2 linked regions of the Ancylothrix sp. D3o genome follow. The protein of the gene in region 1 interacts with the protein of each later gene in a pairwise test. Links are inferred from orthologs where the notes say so. Each region holds a gene or a part of one and is shown on either strand. Other genes may lie near its edges.

Region 1 (8,812 bases):
CTTACTGTTTGCTGAGAATGCAACGTTAGCAGTTATCAACCTACAGGTATGCCAAGATGGATACAAATCAAATATTTAAACTTATTGACACTATTCTGCCCTTTGAGGTCTGCTTATATCATCAAATTTTGCCTTTAGCTCGGCAAGAGCGGGTTTTACATCTGGGGATGGTTGATCCTCAAGATACGGCAGCTTTGGACTATACTCGCAGGTTATTAAGTTCTTTGAAGTGTTCTTTGATGCCGCACACCATTTCTGCTAGTCAGCATAAGTCTGTGCTTTCCACTTATTTGAGTTATAAGGATAAAAATATAAAACCTTCAGAGCCGGCTAAAAATGTTGCTCTTGAGTCTGGGGTGCCTCCGAAGACTAAACCGCCGGTTCCTCCTACATTTATCGGCAAATCCAATTCTTCGCTATCGCCATCTTTAGATGCCGAAAAAAAGGCCCCTTCAGGGGATGGGCGTGTACCTCCGCCTCCTTCTACAAAAATTCAATCTCACACAGGTATTCAACAGTCAGAGCGCTCTCAAACACCTCCTCCGGTTGATACTAATTCGGTGCCGGTGTTAAAAATTCAGGCGACTTATATTTCTCGACCGCTTCAGGCACTTCTCACTTTGCCGCCGCAACAATTGTTACAAGAGTTGTTATCGCGGGTTTTGCTTTCTGGGATAGGCCGGTTGTTTTTGGAACGCCAGCGGGATAAGGGGCGAGTTTTGTGGACTCAAGAAGGTGTTTTGCAGTCTGTTTTGGATGATTTGTCGCTGCCGTTGTTTAATGCTTTAGTTCAAGAATTAAAACATTTTTTTAGTTTGCCTTTTCTGCCGGTGGAGCGCCCCAAACAGGTAGAAATGGAACGAATGTATAATAAAACGCACATTTTGCTATTGTTACAAGTGAATCCCGGTGAAAATGGCGAAGAGGCAACGCTTCAGGTTTTGCGGGGGGAAGCTTTGAATTTTTATCGCCAGCAAAAATTGGCGGATTTAAGTCAAGATGCTTTAACTTTAGCAACGCAATTACAGCGAAAATTGAGCGAAATTGGGGATAGATTTGATCCACATTTAGATCGTGAATCTCTTTACACTTTGCCGGCAATTGACCAGCTTCTCACGGCTATGAATGAACAATTGCAAGCCCTCGAAGCTCTCAAGCGTTCTAATGAAGCTTCAAAAGATTAATTGTTGTCTAAAGTCCAAAAGCATTTATCTTTTTTTGGAGGGGCAATCAATATGCTGGTTGCCCCGATCTGGTGGGATGGCTGTCATTTTTTGAGCGCTGTTATGTCATTTTTAATAAAGCTAACCCCCTTCATTTGTAACAAAGGGGGTTGTGGGGATAAGGGATTTTTTAGGAGTGGGCCGGTTAGCGCAAAACCGGCCTCTTTTAGCTTCAATTTTCACGCTTGCAACTGAGCGCAGGCTTCACGAGAAACTCAAATTTGATAATGAAATTTCTCTGTTGCACTGAGTCCCTGAATAAGTATTTTTTTTCAGGTTTCCGTGTCTTTTTTACCTGCCGTGCGCCAAGCTGCCGTGAGGCGCTCGAAATTGGTTGTAAACTCTTTCCAGCCTAGTGCACTGCCCGGTATTTCTTCATCCCAAGATGCTGAAATCACTCCGTAACTTAGCCCCAAAACGCCGATGCCAAAAAATGCCATGCTGACTAAGACAACGGCTGAATTCGGCAAGTCATACCAATTGTTGGTGATCACAAAATAACTGGCAACAAAGGTGGCAATTCCTAAAAAGGTTGGAAGCCCACTAAATACTGCCATTCGGCTAATCATACGCCGGCTTACTGCTTCTGGTACTGCGGTTTTAGCCTTTGTGACTGGCTGTTTTGTTTTGCTTTTAGACTCGGTTTTTTCTATGGGTTTTGGGTTCGGCTTTTTTTTGGCTTCTTTGCTGGGCGTTGGAGAAGCCTCAGAGCGCTGGGAAGCAGACTTTTTGCGGTTTTTGGCCGGTTCAAAGGGTAGACGTGAGCGTTCGTCGGTTTCTGATGCCATAGCTTTCTTAACCGCGAATGCCTAAGCGCTCAATCAGTTTGCGATAACGCTGTTGATCTTGTTTGATGATGTAGGCCAGCAGACGCTTCCGCAAGCTGATCATTTTTAGCAATCCCCGACGCGAGGAATGGTCTTTGCTATTGGCTTTGAGGTGTTCGCTGAGTTTATTGATGCGTTCGGTCAAAAGGGCGACTTGCACATCTGCTGATCCTGTGTCGGTTTCGTGAACCTGATAGGACGTCATTACTTCTTGTTTTCGCTGTTGGGTTAGTGCCATGAGTTGTCTTTTTATAAAATCCAGCAATTGTCGATCATATCACAGGTTTGCTGGCGAGTAACGATATCGGTGTATATTTTCTGGCTTGGCCTGCTCAAGCTCTGTAGCAAGGTAAAATTTTGATGGGAAGTAAGTATAAATGCTTTTATTATCATTTTTGTTTGTGGCAACCTGTAGGGTAGAGCGATAAAGCAATCAATCGTCGAGCTTTGGCATCGGTTCGTCGTAGTTCTATGAGCTTAATTGATGCAGCCCATAACAAAATAATAGGCTGTAGAAAAAAAGGCTGTCTTATAGCGTTTAGTCTCATATTTCCTTGAGTTTTAGGTGGTTTAAGGCAATTTACACTCCAAAAAGCCAAGCCAAAAAAATTTTAGATATTTTCCATAATCTTTTGTTATAAACCACTTATTGATATGCTCGTGTTCAATCTCCTCTAGCACACTTTCCTTTCACATACTTACTCATGTCAGTAACTAATGAAATTGATTTTAGCAATCTTCGGGGTGATATCTTTGGTGGTGTCACGGCAGCGATTGTTTCACTCCCGCTTGCTCTCGCTTTCGGAGTTGCCTCTGGTGTAGGGCCCATTGCCGGACTCTATGGGGCGGTTTGTGTCGGCTTTTTTGCGGCCTTGTTTGGTGGCACACCAACATTGATTTCTGAACCCACCGGCCCAATGACGGTGGTAATGACCGGCATTGTGGCATCAATGCTGGCAGCTAACCCTGATCAGGGTTTGGGGATGGCTTTTACTATCGTTATGTTGGCCGGCCTGTTTCAGATTATTTTTGGGATTTTTAAGTTAGGGAAATACATTACCTTAATGCCCTATAGCGTCATTTCTGGCTTTATGTCGGGAATTGGCGTAATTTTGATAATTTTGCAAATTGCCCCGTTCCTTGGTCAAGCGCCGCCCAAGGGTGGTGTTTTGGGAACGTTTATGGCTATCCCGCAGTTGATATCGAAGGTGAACCCACCGGAAGCGATTTTAGGTGCGGTAACGCTGGCGATTATTTTCTTGATGCCTAAGAAATTCAAGAAAATCGTGCCGCCTCAGCTTGTGGCTCTTATTATCGGTACGCTGATCTCGGTGACGATATTTAAGGACGTTGATATTCGCCGTATTGGTGAAATTCCTGTTGCTTTGCCTAGTTTGCGAATGCCTACCTTTAGCCCCGATCAAATCACCATTATGCTTGTTGATGGTGTGATGTTGGGGATGTTGGGCTGTATTGATACTTTGTTAACGGCGGTGGTGGCAGATAGTTTGACGCGGACGGAACACAAATCAGATAAGGAATTGATTGGTCAAGGCATTGCTAATATCGTTTCAGGGATTTTTGGGGGTTTGCCTGGTGCCGGTGCAACGATGGGAACGGTTGTTAATATTCAAACCGGCGCAACTTCTGCTTTATCGGGTTTAACTCGTGCTGTGGTGCTTTTGGTGGTGGTGTTGGGGGCGGCAAAATTGACCGAACCAATTCCGATGGCGGTTTTGGCGGGAATTGCCCTTAAGGTGGGGATTGATATTCTCGATTGGAGTTTCTTGAAGCGTTCTCACAAAATATCCGTGAAAGGTTCTTTGATCATGTACGGGGTGCTGCTGCTGACGGTTTTTGTAGACTTGATTGTGGCGGTGGGTGTGGGGGTATTTATTGCCAATGTTCTCACAATTGAACGGTTGAGCAGTTTGCAGTCTCAGGAAGTTAAGCTGATTACGGATACGGATGATGATGTGAGGTTGACTCCTGAGCAAAAGGAATTGCTAGATAAGGGGAAGGGTCGGGTGTTGTTGTTTTATTTAAGTGGCCCGATGATTTTTGGTTTGTCTAAGGCTATCGCCCGTGAGCATAATGCGATTAAGGATGCTGATGTTTTGGTGATGGATCTCAGCGATGTGCCGATGTTGGGGGTTACTGCTTCGTTGGCTATTGAGAATGCGATTCGGGATGCTGTCGATAAAGGGTTGCAAGTCTTTATTGTTGGGGCTAGTCCGAAAATTCAAAGTCGTTTGCAAACGTTGGGCATTTTCGATTTGATTCATCCTGATCACGTTTTGGAAGATCGGACAGTGGCTTTGCACCAAGCGGTTAATGTGGTTTATGGCAAGGGCATTGAAGCTTAATTTGGCTGTTGATTGATTGGGATAGGACGATCTAGTGGGTTTGGTTTTGGTTTTTGAGTTCTGTGATCTGGGTTTTTAGGGCCGGCTTAACCAGGCTATAGCTCGTCGTATCCATTCTTCGATGCCGGCTTGTTTTAAATCGGGTTCTTGATTTAGGGCTTCTAAGACTCGCAGGACTTCGGTGTTGGTGTATCCCAGGGCTAAAAGGGTCATTTCTAGGTCTTCTTGGAGGCTGTTTTCGAGGACAACCGGCACGCTTAAACCGGCTCCTTTGCGCGATTCTCCGAGTTTGGTTTTAAGTTCGAGGCTGAGCCTTTCTGCTGTTTTGTTGCCGACTCCAGGGGCTTTTGTGAGGGCTTTTATGTTGCCGGTGACGATGGCTTGAACGAGGGTTTCAAGTCCTAGGGTGTCGAGGAGGCCAAGGGCTGATTGGGGGCCAATGCCGCTGACGCTGATGAGTTGACGAAATAAGTCTCTTTCGGCGGCGCTGGCAAAGCCATACAGGATATGTTGGTCTTCTCTGATTTGTTGGTGGGTGAAAATTTGTATTTGTTCGGTTTTGGTTCGTATTTGTTCTGCTAGTCTTGGGGGTATTTGGATTTCGTAGCCTATTTGATTGGTTTCTAGGGTGAGGGTGATTTTGTTGGGAGGGGTTTTTTGGATTTGGGTTACGGTTCCTTTGAGGTAGGCTATCATTTTTTGTTTTTTAACCGCAGATAAACGCAGATGAACGCGGATGGATGGGGATGAATGGGGATGGTTTTAGGTGGGTAGGATGTTGAAGTTTTTTAGTTGTTGGTTTTTTGTTTTTTAACCGCATCCTATAGCAGATAAACGCGGATGAACGCGGATGAATGGGGATGAATAGGGATGGTTTTAGGTGGGTAGGAGGTGGAAGTTTTTTAGTCCTTCTAGGATGCCACCGGCACAGGTTGCTTTTGCTAGGTAGTGGTTTGGAGATGGGTTGCTTTTGTGCCAGTTTAGCAGTTCGGGTTGGGCGTTTCCGACGATGATACCTTTTTGGGTGCCGGCGCTGAACATGGCTATGTCGTTGCCGGAGTCTCCACAAACAACGGTTTGGGTGGATGGAATTTGCCATTTTTTGCGTAAATATTGCATGGCTTGTCCTTTGTCGGCTTGTTGGGGGATGATGTCTAAATCTTTGTTGCTGCTGTAAATTAGTTTGATTTTTAAGTTTTGTTTTTGAAGGTTATTTTGTAGTTTTGGGATGATGTTTTCTGCGTCTTTTTGTGTTAAGAAATAGCTGATTTTGTAGGGTCTTTGTTCGGGTTCGGGTTGAGGGATAAGTTGGCTAAATTCGGCGGCGGTGTTAATTACGAGTTGCCGGTTCCATCCGGGGGTGAGGATTTCTGACCAGGCGGGGTCTGGGTTTGGGCTGTTTTGATGATAAATTTCACAGCCAACGGATGTGATGAGGGCGTCTGGATCTAAAAGTTGGGTTTCTTGGCGGAGTTGCTGGTAGCTGGTGAGGGAACGGCCTGTTGAATAGACTATTTTTGTGCCGTAGGTTGTGCGGTGGTTCTGGAGGTGCCGGTTGAGGTGGGCGAGGGCTTGGTCATCTCCGACGAGGGTGTTGTCTAAATCTGTTACTAATAAAAAGGATGATGACATGATAAATATCACGCAGATGGGTGTGGGTATCTCGTGGGGAAGATGGAGAAATTTCAGTGTTTATTATGCTTGATTTTGAGATCCGTTGGATGGAAAAGCTGGGGAAATCGGAAACTTATTGTGTCGGGGAGTTGGGTTAGGGTTGGAGTTGTTTCATGTCTTGGATGATTTTGCGATAGGCGGTCATTTGCCGGTGTTTTAAGAATAGTTCGGCGGCTTGTTGGAGGTCGGTGAGGGCTTTTTGTTTTGCGCCTAAATCTGAGTAGGTGAATGCTCGATTGTAGTAGGCTTTGGCGTAGTCGGGGTTGATGCGGATGGCGTTGTTGTAGTCTTCTATGGCTCCGAGGGAGTTGCCGATGCGCCGGCGTGAGAGGGCCCGGTTGTAGTAGGCTTTGGCGTAGTTGGGGTTGAGTATGACGGCTTTGTTGTAGTCTTCGATGGCGCCGGTGTGGTTGCCGGTGTCGCGGCGTGCGTTGCCTCGGTTGTTGTAGGCTTCGGCAAAGGTGGGGTTGAGTCGGAGGACTTCGTTGTAGTCTTCGATGGCGCTTTGATGATCTCCCATGTCTCGTCTGGTGTTTCCTCTTTTGAAGTAGGCGTCTGCACAGTCTGGGCAAATTTCGATGACTTGGGTGTAGTCGTCTAGGGCTCCGTCTAAGTCTTTGAGTTTGCGGCGGATGTTGGCGCGATCAAAGTAGGCCGGTGCAAAGTCTGGATGGCGGCGTATTTCTTGTGACCAGGTTTCTATGGCGCCGGTGTAGTCGCCTTCTTGGGCTTTTTTGACTCCTCGGTAATAAAAGAAGTGGTTGTAAAATTCCTCAGCTTTCATCTGAGTGAGTAAGGTTTGTGGCAGTGATTCGGGTTTGCCTCTTAATTCTATGGGAATGGGAGGGATTGGGGATTGGGTGTTTCTGGTGTTGTGATCGCTCGGATTGACGATCCAATCGGAGTAGGGTGTGTGTGCCAAACCGTTTTGCTCCCTGATGGATTTCTTGTACTTGAATCAATTTTACGCAGCAGTTTGGGCAAGGATCGAGAAAGTTGTTAGCTGCTGATAAGATTTGTCGTTAAAAAGTTTTTTTAAGTTTCCGCTGTTTACTGTTCGGCTGCTTGTCTAACTATCGGGCTGATCTCTTGTAAGTTTTTCTAAAGTCGTCTTTGGCAATGTTCTACAGGTCAAGGGAAGGCAGAAGGGTATGTTTATATTTGGCATTAAGTCTGTGTTTTTAATTGTTCACCTGCCCCGGTCTCTTTCTATGTCCCAAATGACTTTTTCGTAATACCAATCTATTGTTTTATCAGGATATTTCGCTTGGGCTGATTCTACCAGGCGTAGGGCTGTGCGCCGCTCGCCGTTTAAAAGCATAAGTAATTTTTTTTCGAGTTCAATGCGGGGTGAGATTTTAGTTTTTTGGCGTTGGAATTGGTTAGGGTTTGTCTTTGATTTTTGGGGGGAAATTGAAGGGGAAAGTTTATGAGATTTTGGTAGATTAGAGGGTTGTGCTGGGGAGTTTTGTTGTATATGTTTTCTGGCTTTTTCATAATTAGGAATATCTCCCATTTCAAAGAATAATTTAGCTGCTTTTTGATAGTTTTCTTGGGCTTGACGTTTATCTTGAAGTGACCAGCTTTTTTCGCTTCTTTCAGAATAGGTAAGGGCGCGGTTATAATAAGCTTGGGCATTTTCGGGGTTAATTTCTATGACTTTGGTGTATTCTTCTATGGCTTGCTGATAAGAGGGTAGTTTGCGGTAAAGATCGCCTCGTGCTAGTAAGGCTTCAATATAGTTAGGATTGATTTTTATTGCTTTTGTTAAATCTGCTAGGGCTTCTTTATTTTTACCGAGTTTAAAATAAGCTAGTCCCCGGTTATAGTAAATTATGCTGTCTTGGGAATTGATTTTTAGAGCTTGATTAAAGTATTGAATTGCTCCTTTATAGTCTCCTATTTGGGCGCTGTATAATCCGTGATCAAATTCAAAATTGTTGTTGGTTGCGTTAGAGATAGGGGGTGTTTTGGGGATGGGTTTTTCTTCGATCGGCTTATTTGTTTGCTCGCCCTTTGGAAGCAGTTTTAATGTTTCTAAGGTTTTGCGGTAATTGATTGGATCTTTTTGCTTTAAATATAACTTAGTGGCTTGATTATAATCGTGGATGGCTGCGGTGCGGTTTCCTTGTTTGTTGTGGGCGTAGGCACGGTTGATGTAGGCTTCTATGTAGCTGGGATTTAGGGTTATGGCTTGATTGTAATCTTTAATTGCGCCAGAGGTATCACCGGCGAGAAAGCGAGCGTGTCCGCGTCGGTTGTAGGCTTCTATTAAGTTGGGATTTTGCTGCAATGCCTGAGTAAAGGTTCCTATGGCGCTGGTATAATTACGTTGTTTTGTTTGCTCTACGGCTTTGTTATAAAGTTTAAGTCCTGGGATATATTTAAAACCGAGCCGGTGATGCCTAAAAATGGTAAAATCTAAGACCGCTATCAATGCAATTAGCAGGCCGGTGATGATTAGTGGGGGCGCTAGGGACATGGCGTGAAACGGCGGGATAGCTAACACAAATTATGGGAGTATTATACAGTAAATATGAAATTTTTGCAAAGAGATAAGCTGTTTTCTTGGCTGCCTAATTTAAACCGGCAAGTTTGGATTTTGGGGGCTGGTAGGTTACTTTCTGGAATTGGTAGCGGGTTTACTTTATTTTATGCCCCGATCTTTTTTACTGAGGAGGTGGGGTTAACAAAAACTGCGGTGGGAATTGCGTTAGGTTCT
Region 2 (8,861 bases), on another replicon or contig:
TGGTCGTTGCAAAGGGCGCTTGAGAGGATGTTTTCAACGGGGATGCCGTCTTGATCGTTAACGATGTGAAAGACGCGGTTAAGGGGTAAGCCTTTGGCTTCTTTTGTTGTCCAGCCGGTGAGTTTTTCGGCAACGGGGTTGAGGGAAGAAATACGTCCGGTGGCGTCGGTGGTGATGACTCCATCGCCGATGGATTGGAGGGTGACTTGGGCTAGTTCTTTTTCGGCAAAAAGCGCTTGTTCCATGCGTTTGCGTTCGGTGATATCACGTTGGACGGAGATCCAGTGGGTGAGTTTGCCGGCCCTGTTGGTGACGGGGACGCTGTTGAGTTCTACCCAATATTCTGTGCCGTCTTTGCGGTAGTTGATGATTTCGACGCGGACGGGTTTTTGGGCTAAAAAGGCTTGTTGGATTTTGGCTATTTGGTTGGGGTCGCTGTTTGGGCCCCGCAAAATGCTGGGGCTTTTGCCGGCGATTTCTGTGAGGCTGTAGCCGGTGAGTTTGGTAAAGGCTTGGTTGACAAACAATATGGTGGGATCGGTTTGTTGTGTGCCGTCAGGGTGCATTATGACGATGGCATCGTTGGCATTGAGGACGACAGACTCCAGCAGGCGGAGGCGTTCTTCGGTTTGTTTACGGGTGGCGATTTCGCTTTCGAGTTGGGTGACAACTTCGTTGAGTTCGCTGAGGGCTTTTTGCAGTTCGCCGGTGCGCTGTTCGATGGCAATTTGTAAGCCATCGATGATGCCGGACATTTCCATTGGATCGAGGACTCGCAGCAGGCTTGTTTGGGTGATGATGCCTTGGAGTTGTCCTTGTTTATTGGCGACGGCGAGCCGGCGGACGAATCGCTGCTGCATTTCTTGATGGGCTTGCCAGAGCGAGTCTTCGGGGCTCAGGCAAAATAGGGGGGTACTCATTACGGTTTCAGCGCTTATCTTGCCGAGATCGAGTTCAAGCGATTGAAATTGCACGATATCGCGTTCTGTAACCATTCCTATGGGGGTGCTGTTGGCGGAGGTGCCGGTGGAGATGATGATACAGCTAACGTTGTGCTCTGTCATCTGTTTTGCCAGGTTGAGCACGGAGGTTTCTAGGGGTGCTTGGATGACTTCGCTGTTCATTACTTCCTCAACGGATCGCATTTTGAGGAGGTTTGCCGGTTGCAAAATGGCTTGACGGATGGTTTCGGGGGTGATGACTCCCAGAAGGGTGCCTTGGCTGTTGGTGATCGGCAGGTGGCGAATGCGGTGTTGTCGCAGCATTAGCAATACGGTGAAGACGTCTTGTACTTCTTTGTCGCAGACAACAAGCACGGGGGATGTCATTACTTCTGCTATCGTGCAGTGGTTTAAACCAACTTTGCCGGAGGCGATTAAATGGACGAGATCGCGTTCGGTGAAGATGCCTAGGAGGTTGGGGCTGCTATTTTCTGGGCTTTGTTTTTCTATGATCAAAACGCAGCTTGCTCTGGCTTCTCCCAGGAGGGCAGATGTGTTGTCTTTTGAAATTTCTTTGAGGGGGTTGATTTTGCTGAGCGGGCAACTGTTGCGAAGCTGGCCCATCATTGCAATGACTTCGATGAGAGGGGTTTCTGGGCTGACGGTGAGGGGGTGTGGATCAATAACATCTTCTAAATGTGGCAGATGTATGGGGGGTTTTTTTAGCTGCATGGTTTTAATATTTTTGATTTTTGATTTTTGATTTTTGATTTCTAGGGGTTTTGTTTGCTCAGATAAGTTTGTCAAATGATAGACAAAGCTTTTGGTTTTGTTACCAAGGTATTTAAAATTTCTTATCAATGGGAGGCTTTCTGTTGGGGAATGGCTCCTCATGGCTATTGCTATGTTCTTGGAAGATAACTTGAAATTCTGGATAAAGGCGAATATTTTTCCCAAATTTAACAAAACATAAAATTATTCTGTTTAATTATCTCACATTTGAGGGCTGTAGGGGTTTGGGATTGGCGGGTTGGGGTATTGCAGGTCTTGCTTTGGCTGGGCTTTTTCGATTCTTGGCTGAAACGGGCTGGCACTGCATCTATACTAAGAGGGATTGTTAAATTTTTATCTACTGAAGATGAGCCAACAAGTATCTGATATTTCTGTAAAGACGATCCAAGGTGAGGAAAGACTGCTAGGAAGTTATGCCGGCCAAGTTTTACTGATTGTAAATGTGGCTTCTTATTGTGGTTACACGCGCCAGTATGCCGGTTTGGAGGAGTTGTATCAAAAGTATAAGGCTCAAGGTTTACGGGTTTTGGCCTTTCCTTGTAATGATTTTGGGGCTCAGGAACCGGGAACTAATGAGCAAATTGTACAGTTCTGCGAGACTAATTACGGTGTTTCGTTTGAGTTGTTTGATAAGGTTAATGCGCTGGGTTCTCAGCAGCATCCGCTTTATGCTCGTTTGACTAATTCTGCGGGTTTGGGGGGCGATGTTGGTTGGAATTTTGAGAAGTTTTTGGTGGGGAAAAATGGGGAGGTTGTGGCTCGTTTTAAAAGCGGTGTTGCTCCGAATTCCCCTGAGTTAATTTCCGCTATTGAGCAGGAGTTGAGTAAGTAGGTAATTGCTGGTAGTAGTTGCCGGTTTTAGTCGCGGGTTTTAGTCGCCGATTAAAACCGGCAGATGGTGGGCGAAAACCCCCCCCGGAAAGGGTTAGGAAGTTAACGAAATTTTGCCCAAAAAAAATCGGCACTCCAACAACTTCTACCGGGGTTTTATTTTTGGAGATGCGGGGGAAAACCGGCCCCATTAACTAGGTTTAAAACCAGAGAGGGCGTTTCAATTCATAAGCCTGATCTATCCCGCCGGTAAAAACGGAATAAGCCATTTATAAAAAGCCGAAATAAAGGATAAAGCGACGGTTATAAACCCGCAACTACAAAATAAAAAACTCCTGCGGGGTTTGGTTTTTGTAGAGACCGGCCCCCTACCTCTGAAACCAAGCCGTCAAAGCCAAAGCCAAAGCATCCGCCGCATCATCGGGTTTCGGAATGACTTCCAAACCCAACTCCTGCGCCACCGCTTCTTGAACCTCGTATTTTTCCGCATTCCCATAACCCGTCAACGCCAGCTTAACCTGCCCAGGCGTAAACTCCCTAATCGGCACCTCAAACTGCGCCAAAACTAACATAATCACCCCCCGCGCCTGCGCCACCAAAATTGTATTCGCCATCCGATAAAAAAAGAACTTTTCTATCACTACTAAATCCGGCTTAATCTCCCCTACAACCGTATGCAAATCTTCATAAATCGTCCGCAAACGCATTCCTATTTCTTCCCCTTTTGGAGTTTGAATTACCCCAAAATCCCCCACTGAAATAGAGGCCGGTTCTTCACAATAAATCGCCCCAAATCCTAATTTAGCAAAACCTGGATCAATCCCTAAAATACGCATAATTAAAAAAAAAACCACAGATGGACACAAATAAACGCAGATAAAAAGCAAAACCTATCCGCGTTTATCTGCGTTTATCTGCGGTTAAATAATTCTTTGATCACCGCTTACCGGCCACCGCTGGCATTTTTTGTTCGGGTTCAGGTAAACCAAAAACTCGACAGAAAACCTTTTCAACCTTTGAACCTGAATCAATCGACTCAAGCGGATCTTTCCGCAAACGGTGACGCAAACAAAGCGTAACCACCCGCCGAATATCATCCACCGTTACATTAGTCCGTCCTTCAAATGCTGCAATTGCTTTTGCCGCACGATTTGTTACCAAATCTCCGCGCAAACCATCCACATCTAACTCTGCACAAACTTGGGAAATTTGCACCCGTAAATCATAATCAATTTGAACAGATTTAAGCAAATTTTGGGCATCAATCAAGCTTTTTTGCACCGCATCTTGCTCAACTTGACACTTTTCTAAATATCCCTGGGGGTCAGAATCAAAAGCCGACCGTTCCTCAACAATTTTTACCCGCAAAGTTGGGTCTTTGACTGTCCGTATTTCTGCGTGCATTCCGAAGCGATCCAACAACTGCGGACGCAATTCGCCTTCTTCTGGGTTGCCAGATCCAACTAACACAAACCGGGCGGGATGTCGAATTGAAATCCCTTCGCGTTCAACCGTATTCCAACCGGATGCTGCTGAGTCTAAAAGCACGTCTACCAAGTGATCATCAAGCAAGTTGACTTCATCCACATAAAGGATGCCACGATTTGCTTTTGCCAGCAAACCCGGTTCAAAAGCTTTCACACCTTCAGACAATGCTTTTTCAATATCAATTGTGCCGCAAACACGATCCTCAGTTGCACCCAAAGGTAAATCAATCATTTGCACTTTCCGCTTGACAACCGGCACATTTTCGCCTTTTGTAATACGCTGGCGCAATTCATCACTCATCAAGTCAGGATCGGTGGGATGACAGTTAAATGGATCATCTGCTACCACATCAATTTCTGGCAACAAATCAGCCAGGGCACGAATTGTGGTAGACTTGCCGGTGCCGCGATCTCCCATGATCATTACACCGCCAATTTTGGGGTCAATTACATTTAGCATTAGCGCTAATTTCATTTCCTCTTGCCCCACAATGGCGGTAAAAGGATACACAGCGCGACGGGCTGTTACATTTAAAGCAGGGTTGGCCGGTGCAGTCAAAGTCACGAGAAATTCCTACTAAAAAATTATTATTGTTGTGTGTATCTCATTCTATAACTCTTGGGTCATACTTAACTCAACTAACTTTAAACTTTCCACCGGCCTTTTTTGGTAGCTCCGCCAGCATCCTGCTAAAATTCGTTGAATGGTAACAAACATATTCAGCCAAAAATTATGAGCAATTCCCCTATCCCCGTAATTGTCAACGGCGCCGGCGGTAAAATGGGCCGGGAAGTCGTTAAAGCAGTGGCCGGTGCGTCTGATATGACACTCATCGCCGCTATTGATCGCAATCCCGATCTGATCGGAAAAGATATCGGGGAAGTAGCCGGTATTGGTGAAATGGAAATTCCGATTACAAACGAAATGGAATCAATGTGTGCTTTTGCAGCACAACAAAAAGAACTGCCGGTGATGGTAGATTTCACTCATCCAGACGGAGTTTATCACAATATTCGCTCTGCCATTGCTTATGGAATTAGGCCGGTTGTAGGCACCACCGGCATGAGTGCTAAACAACTAAAAGACATAGAAGAATTTGCCGAAAAAGCAAGCACCGGCTGCTTAATAATCCCCAATTTTTCTATAGGAATGGTATTATTACAACAAGCAGCAATCCAAGCCTCCAAATACTTCGATCACGTTGAAATCATCGAACTACACCACAACCAAAAAGCCGACGCCCCCAGCGGAACCGCCATACAAACGGCCCAATTATTAGCAGAAATGGGAAAAACATTCAACCCCCCCGAAGTCAAAGAAACCGAAAAAATAGCCGGTGCTAGAGGCAGCCTCGCCGAAGAAAACATCCGCATCCACAGCATCCGTTTACCCGGCTTAATAGCCCACCAAGAAGTAATATTTGGAGCAGCCGGCCAAATATACACACTCCGCCACGACACAAGTGATCGCTCCTGTTATATGCCCGGAGTCCTCCTTTCAATTCGCAAAGTTCTACAACTAAAATCAATGGTTTATGGACTAGAAAAAATCCTCTAACCCCCACCACCCTCAATGGTTCATAACCCCTTCCCCAAAGGTATGAACCATCTGCATAGCGCTATCGCGCCGCTCCGCGTACATCTGCGTTTATCTGCGTTTATCTGCGGTTAAAAAATCCCTTATGCTAATTCCCCTAACCCGAAAAATCTTTGAAAATTTAATACCCCCAGTAGCCACCGGCGCCCAATACGCCTACTATTGGGGAAACGCCCAAAGCTTCCTAAAACGCCTATTAATCTCCGTTATTGCCGTTGTAGTCATCTGGTTAATGAGTCCAATTTTCGGACAAGGCGGCGCAAATTTGCAGCTAATTATCGGAATTTTCGGCGCTTTATATTGGCTGTGGGGGCCGGTTGCCTTAGCCAGTTATAGAAATTGGCAATGCCGAAAATATCAATATTGTGGATTTTGGCAAGGCAAAGTTGTAGATGTTTATCTCACCGAAGATTTAATAGGACAAGAAGAAACCGTCAACAACGAAGGCGAACTTGTCATTGTCGAAAACCGAGAAAGACGAATTAACCTAGAAGTTGGCGACAAAACCGGCTTTACTAACTTATTGCGAGTTCCCCTCAAAAAAGAACATAAAAAAATCAAACGCGGACAAGTAGCCCTGATGTTGGTAATGTCAAATCAACCCAATTTAAGCCGCATTGAAAAAGTTTCTGATATCTACATTCCCAGCCAAGATGTTTGGGTGAGTGACTATCCCTATTTACGACGAGACGAATTTGTAGACATCAGCAAAGAGTTAAAACAATCCAAAAAACAACCCAAAGAAACCCCCAGACGAAGAAATCGGGAAGACTGAATTAGAAACCCGATTTTTAAAAAGATCGGGTTTCAGCAAACCAATTATTAAGGAAACCCTCGACGCGGTTGAGTATCCGAATAATAGGGCCCTGATTGTGGCAAACTTAAATAAGGCACACCGGCCTGTTGAGAATTTGAATAAGGGTCTGATGCCGGTCGTCTTAAATTTTGACTCTCTAATTCAATTCCTATCGCCCCATCGAGTTTTGCATTTGCCAAATTTGCCCCATTGAGATTAGCGCCAGAAAGATTAGCACCACTTAAATTTGCATTTAATAAATTGGCACTACTCAAATTAGCACCGCTGAGGTTTGCATCACTTAAATCTACTTCAACTAAACGCGCATCACTGAGATTTGCATTGAGCAAATTGGCAGCCACCAAATTTGCTTTCCCCATATTACTGCCGGCCAAATTTACCCCACTTAAATTTGCTCTTGCTAACTGTGTGCCAATTAAATTAGCACCTGATAAATCTGCACCGGAAAGATTACCATCGCTGATATCAGCATTAACAAGATTGGAGACGCGCAAATCGGCGCCGCTGAGATTAGCATGATTGAGATGAGATTCAAATAAATTGATGCCTTTAGCATCCAAACCACTTAAATCGGAACTCACCAAATCCGCAGCCACCACATTTGCAAAACTTAAATCAGCACCACTTAAATTTGCCTTACTCAACTTAACACTGTTGAGATTAGCAAACATTAATTTTGCACCACTTAAATCGGCTCCACTCAAATTAAACCGGCTCAAGTTGGCATCTCTAAGATCGCCTCCTTGGCATTGTTTCGTTTCTAATAACCGTTTGACGTGCGCGGGATTTCCAGCCATATTTTTTGCCTTTATATATGCCCCTGGTTTTTTTTGTGAAACTCTGGCATCGAGAATGTAGATTCGCTGGCAACTGTCGAAGGCGGTTTAGCCCTCGACAACTGCCTTATTGAAATTGTGCTGTAAAAAATGAAAATTTACAGCAATCTATCAGAAAAAATAGCAGATCCCCGCTAAAAAGCCTAGTCGTCACCCACAGACTCAAAAAATTTCGCTAGGCTTCGGGAATCCGCCAAAGGCAACGGGTAGTGAAGGCAGATTCACCTGTGTGTCCGTCTGCACAAGGCACAGAATGACTGTTTGGAGAATGATTTTATGACTCAATCCGCTGCACACTCCTATTGCTTAAATCCCAATTGTCAGCATTCTCAAAATACTCTTACGGCTGAAAATTGCAATGCTTGTGGTACGCCGTTATTATTACAAAACCGTTATCGGGCGATTAAATTGCTTGGTGCTGGGGGTTTTGGACGAACTTTTTTAGCCATTGATACCTCGAAATCTAGCCAAAACCGCTGTGTAATTAAACAATTTTTTCCTAAAAGTAATGCCAACCGGCAAAAAGCCTCTGAGTTATTTCGTCAGGAAGCTGAAAAGCTTAAAAATGTAGGAAAATTTCGGCAAGTTCCGGCTTTATTCGATTATTTTGAAGAAGGAAAAGAACAATATTTGCTGCAAGAATATATTGCCGGTGATAATCTTGCTCAAGAGTTAGAAAAAGAAGGGCCGTTTGATGAAAGAAAGATTCGGGAAGTTCTGGAACAATTGCTGCCGGTGTTGTGGAATATTCACAACCAAAAAATGATTCACCGCGATATTAAACCAGAAAATATTATCCGCCGGTCTTCCAATGGACATCTCGTTTTAGTTGATTTTGGGGCCGCAAAATTTGCCACCGAAACTTCCCTTGCTAAAACCGGCACGATGATCGGTTCTGCTGCCTATATTGCACCCGAACAAACGCGGGGTAAAGCGACGTTTGCCAGTGATCTTTACAGTTTGGGTGTAACTTGCATTCACTTAATGACAAATATCCCGACTTTCGATTTATTTGATTCTACTGAGGATCGTTGGATTTGGCGACAATATTTAGCGAGGCCGGTGAGTTCTCAATTAGGTAATGTGTTGGATAAAATGCTGGAAAGCGCCCTCAAAAAACGTTACCAAACAGCCTCAGAAGCGCTCAAAGAGTTGAATGATAATCAATCACTTCTGGCGAAACCAAAAACAAAAATCATCGCTGGAAGTGCGGCATTATTATTGTTTGGTTGGATGGGGTTTAGCGTGGTAGGTTCGTTTATGCAGCAAACCCAAGCGCCGGTTACAAGTTTGGCGGAAAGCACAAATAATCTGGAAAACTTCTCAAAACCGTTGGGAGTGGGTGGATTATTTGCCAATGATAAAGGACAACAAAAATCTTTCCCATTGTTGCGAACTGATGTAAAAACAAAGATTTCTGGTAATATTTCGCGGGTGGAGGTTAAACAAAGTTTTGCTAATCCTTATAAGGAACCTTTGGAGGCGGTTTATACATTTCCATTGCCAGATGAAGCGGCGGTGGATGATATGGAAATTCGGATTGGAGATCGGGTGATTAAG

Evidence for each region.
Region 2: the proteins of ruvA (region 1) and ruvC interact in binary tests that used the Escherichia coli proteins (3 or more experiments, as listed by UniProt). The link is inferred for Ancylothrix sp. D3o from one-to-one orthologs.

The regions. Positions count from the first base shown.
Region 1 is NZ_JAMXEX010000007.1:215,173-223,984, reverse strand. What follows is about bases 3,303-6,252. They hold ruvA (Holliday junction branch migration protein RuvA), read right to left. Parts: upstream 5,113-6,252; coding sequence 4,492-5,112; downstream 3,303-4,491. Other genes in these bases: NG798_RS14875 (tetratricopeptide repeat protein), read right to left, coding at 6,185-6,252; NG798_RS14880 (sucrose-phosphate phosphatase), read right to left, coding at 5,293-6,048; NG798_RS14890 (SulP family inorganic anion transporter), read left to right, coding at 3,303-4,416. Also shown: NG798_RS14905 (hypothetical protein), read left to right, coding at 57-1,184; NG798_RS14900 (PAM68 family protein), read right to left, coding at 1,496-2,011; rpsO (30S ribosomal protein S15), read right to left, coding at 2,019-2,288; more of NG798_RS14890, read left to right, coding at 2,755-3,302; more of NG798_RS14875, read right to left, coding at 6,253-7,012; NG798_RS14870 (tetratricopeptide repeat protein), read right to left, coding at 7,280-8,572; NG798_RS14865 (MDR family MFS transporter), read left to right, coding at 8,636-8,812. UniProt on the Escherichia coli protein: The RuvA-RuvB-RuvC complex processes Holliday junction (HJ) DNA during genetic recombination and DNA repair.
Region 2 is NZ_JAMXEX010000001.1:971,487-980,347, forward strand. What follows is about bases 1,667-4,665. They hold ruvC (crossover junction endodeoxyribonuclease RuvC), read right to left. Parts: upstream 3,401-4,665; coding sequence 2,933-3,400; downstream 1,667-2,932. Other genes in these bases: NG798_RS04050 (EAL domain-containing protein), read right to left, coding at 1,667-1,673; NG798_RS04055 (glutathione peroxidase), read left to right, coding at 2,080-2,565; bchI (magnesium chelatase ATPase subunit I), read right to left, coding at 3,501-4,616. Outside these bases: more of NG798_RS04050, read right to left, coding at 1-1,666; dapB (4-hydroxy-tetrahydrodipicolinate reductase), read left to right, coding at 4,785-5,609; NG798_RS04075 (phosphate ABC transporter permease), read left to right, coding at 5,734-6,423; NG798_RS04080 (pentapeptide repeat-containing protein), read right to left, coding at 6,471-7,262; NG798_RS04085 (VIT domain-containing protein), read left to right, coding at 7,578-8,861.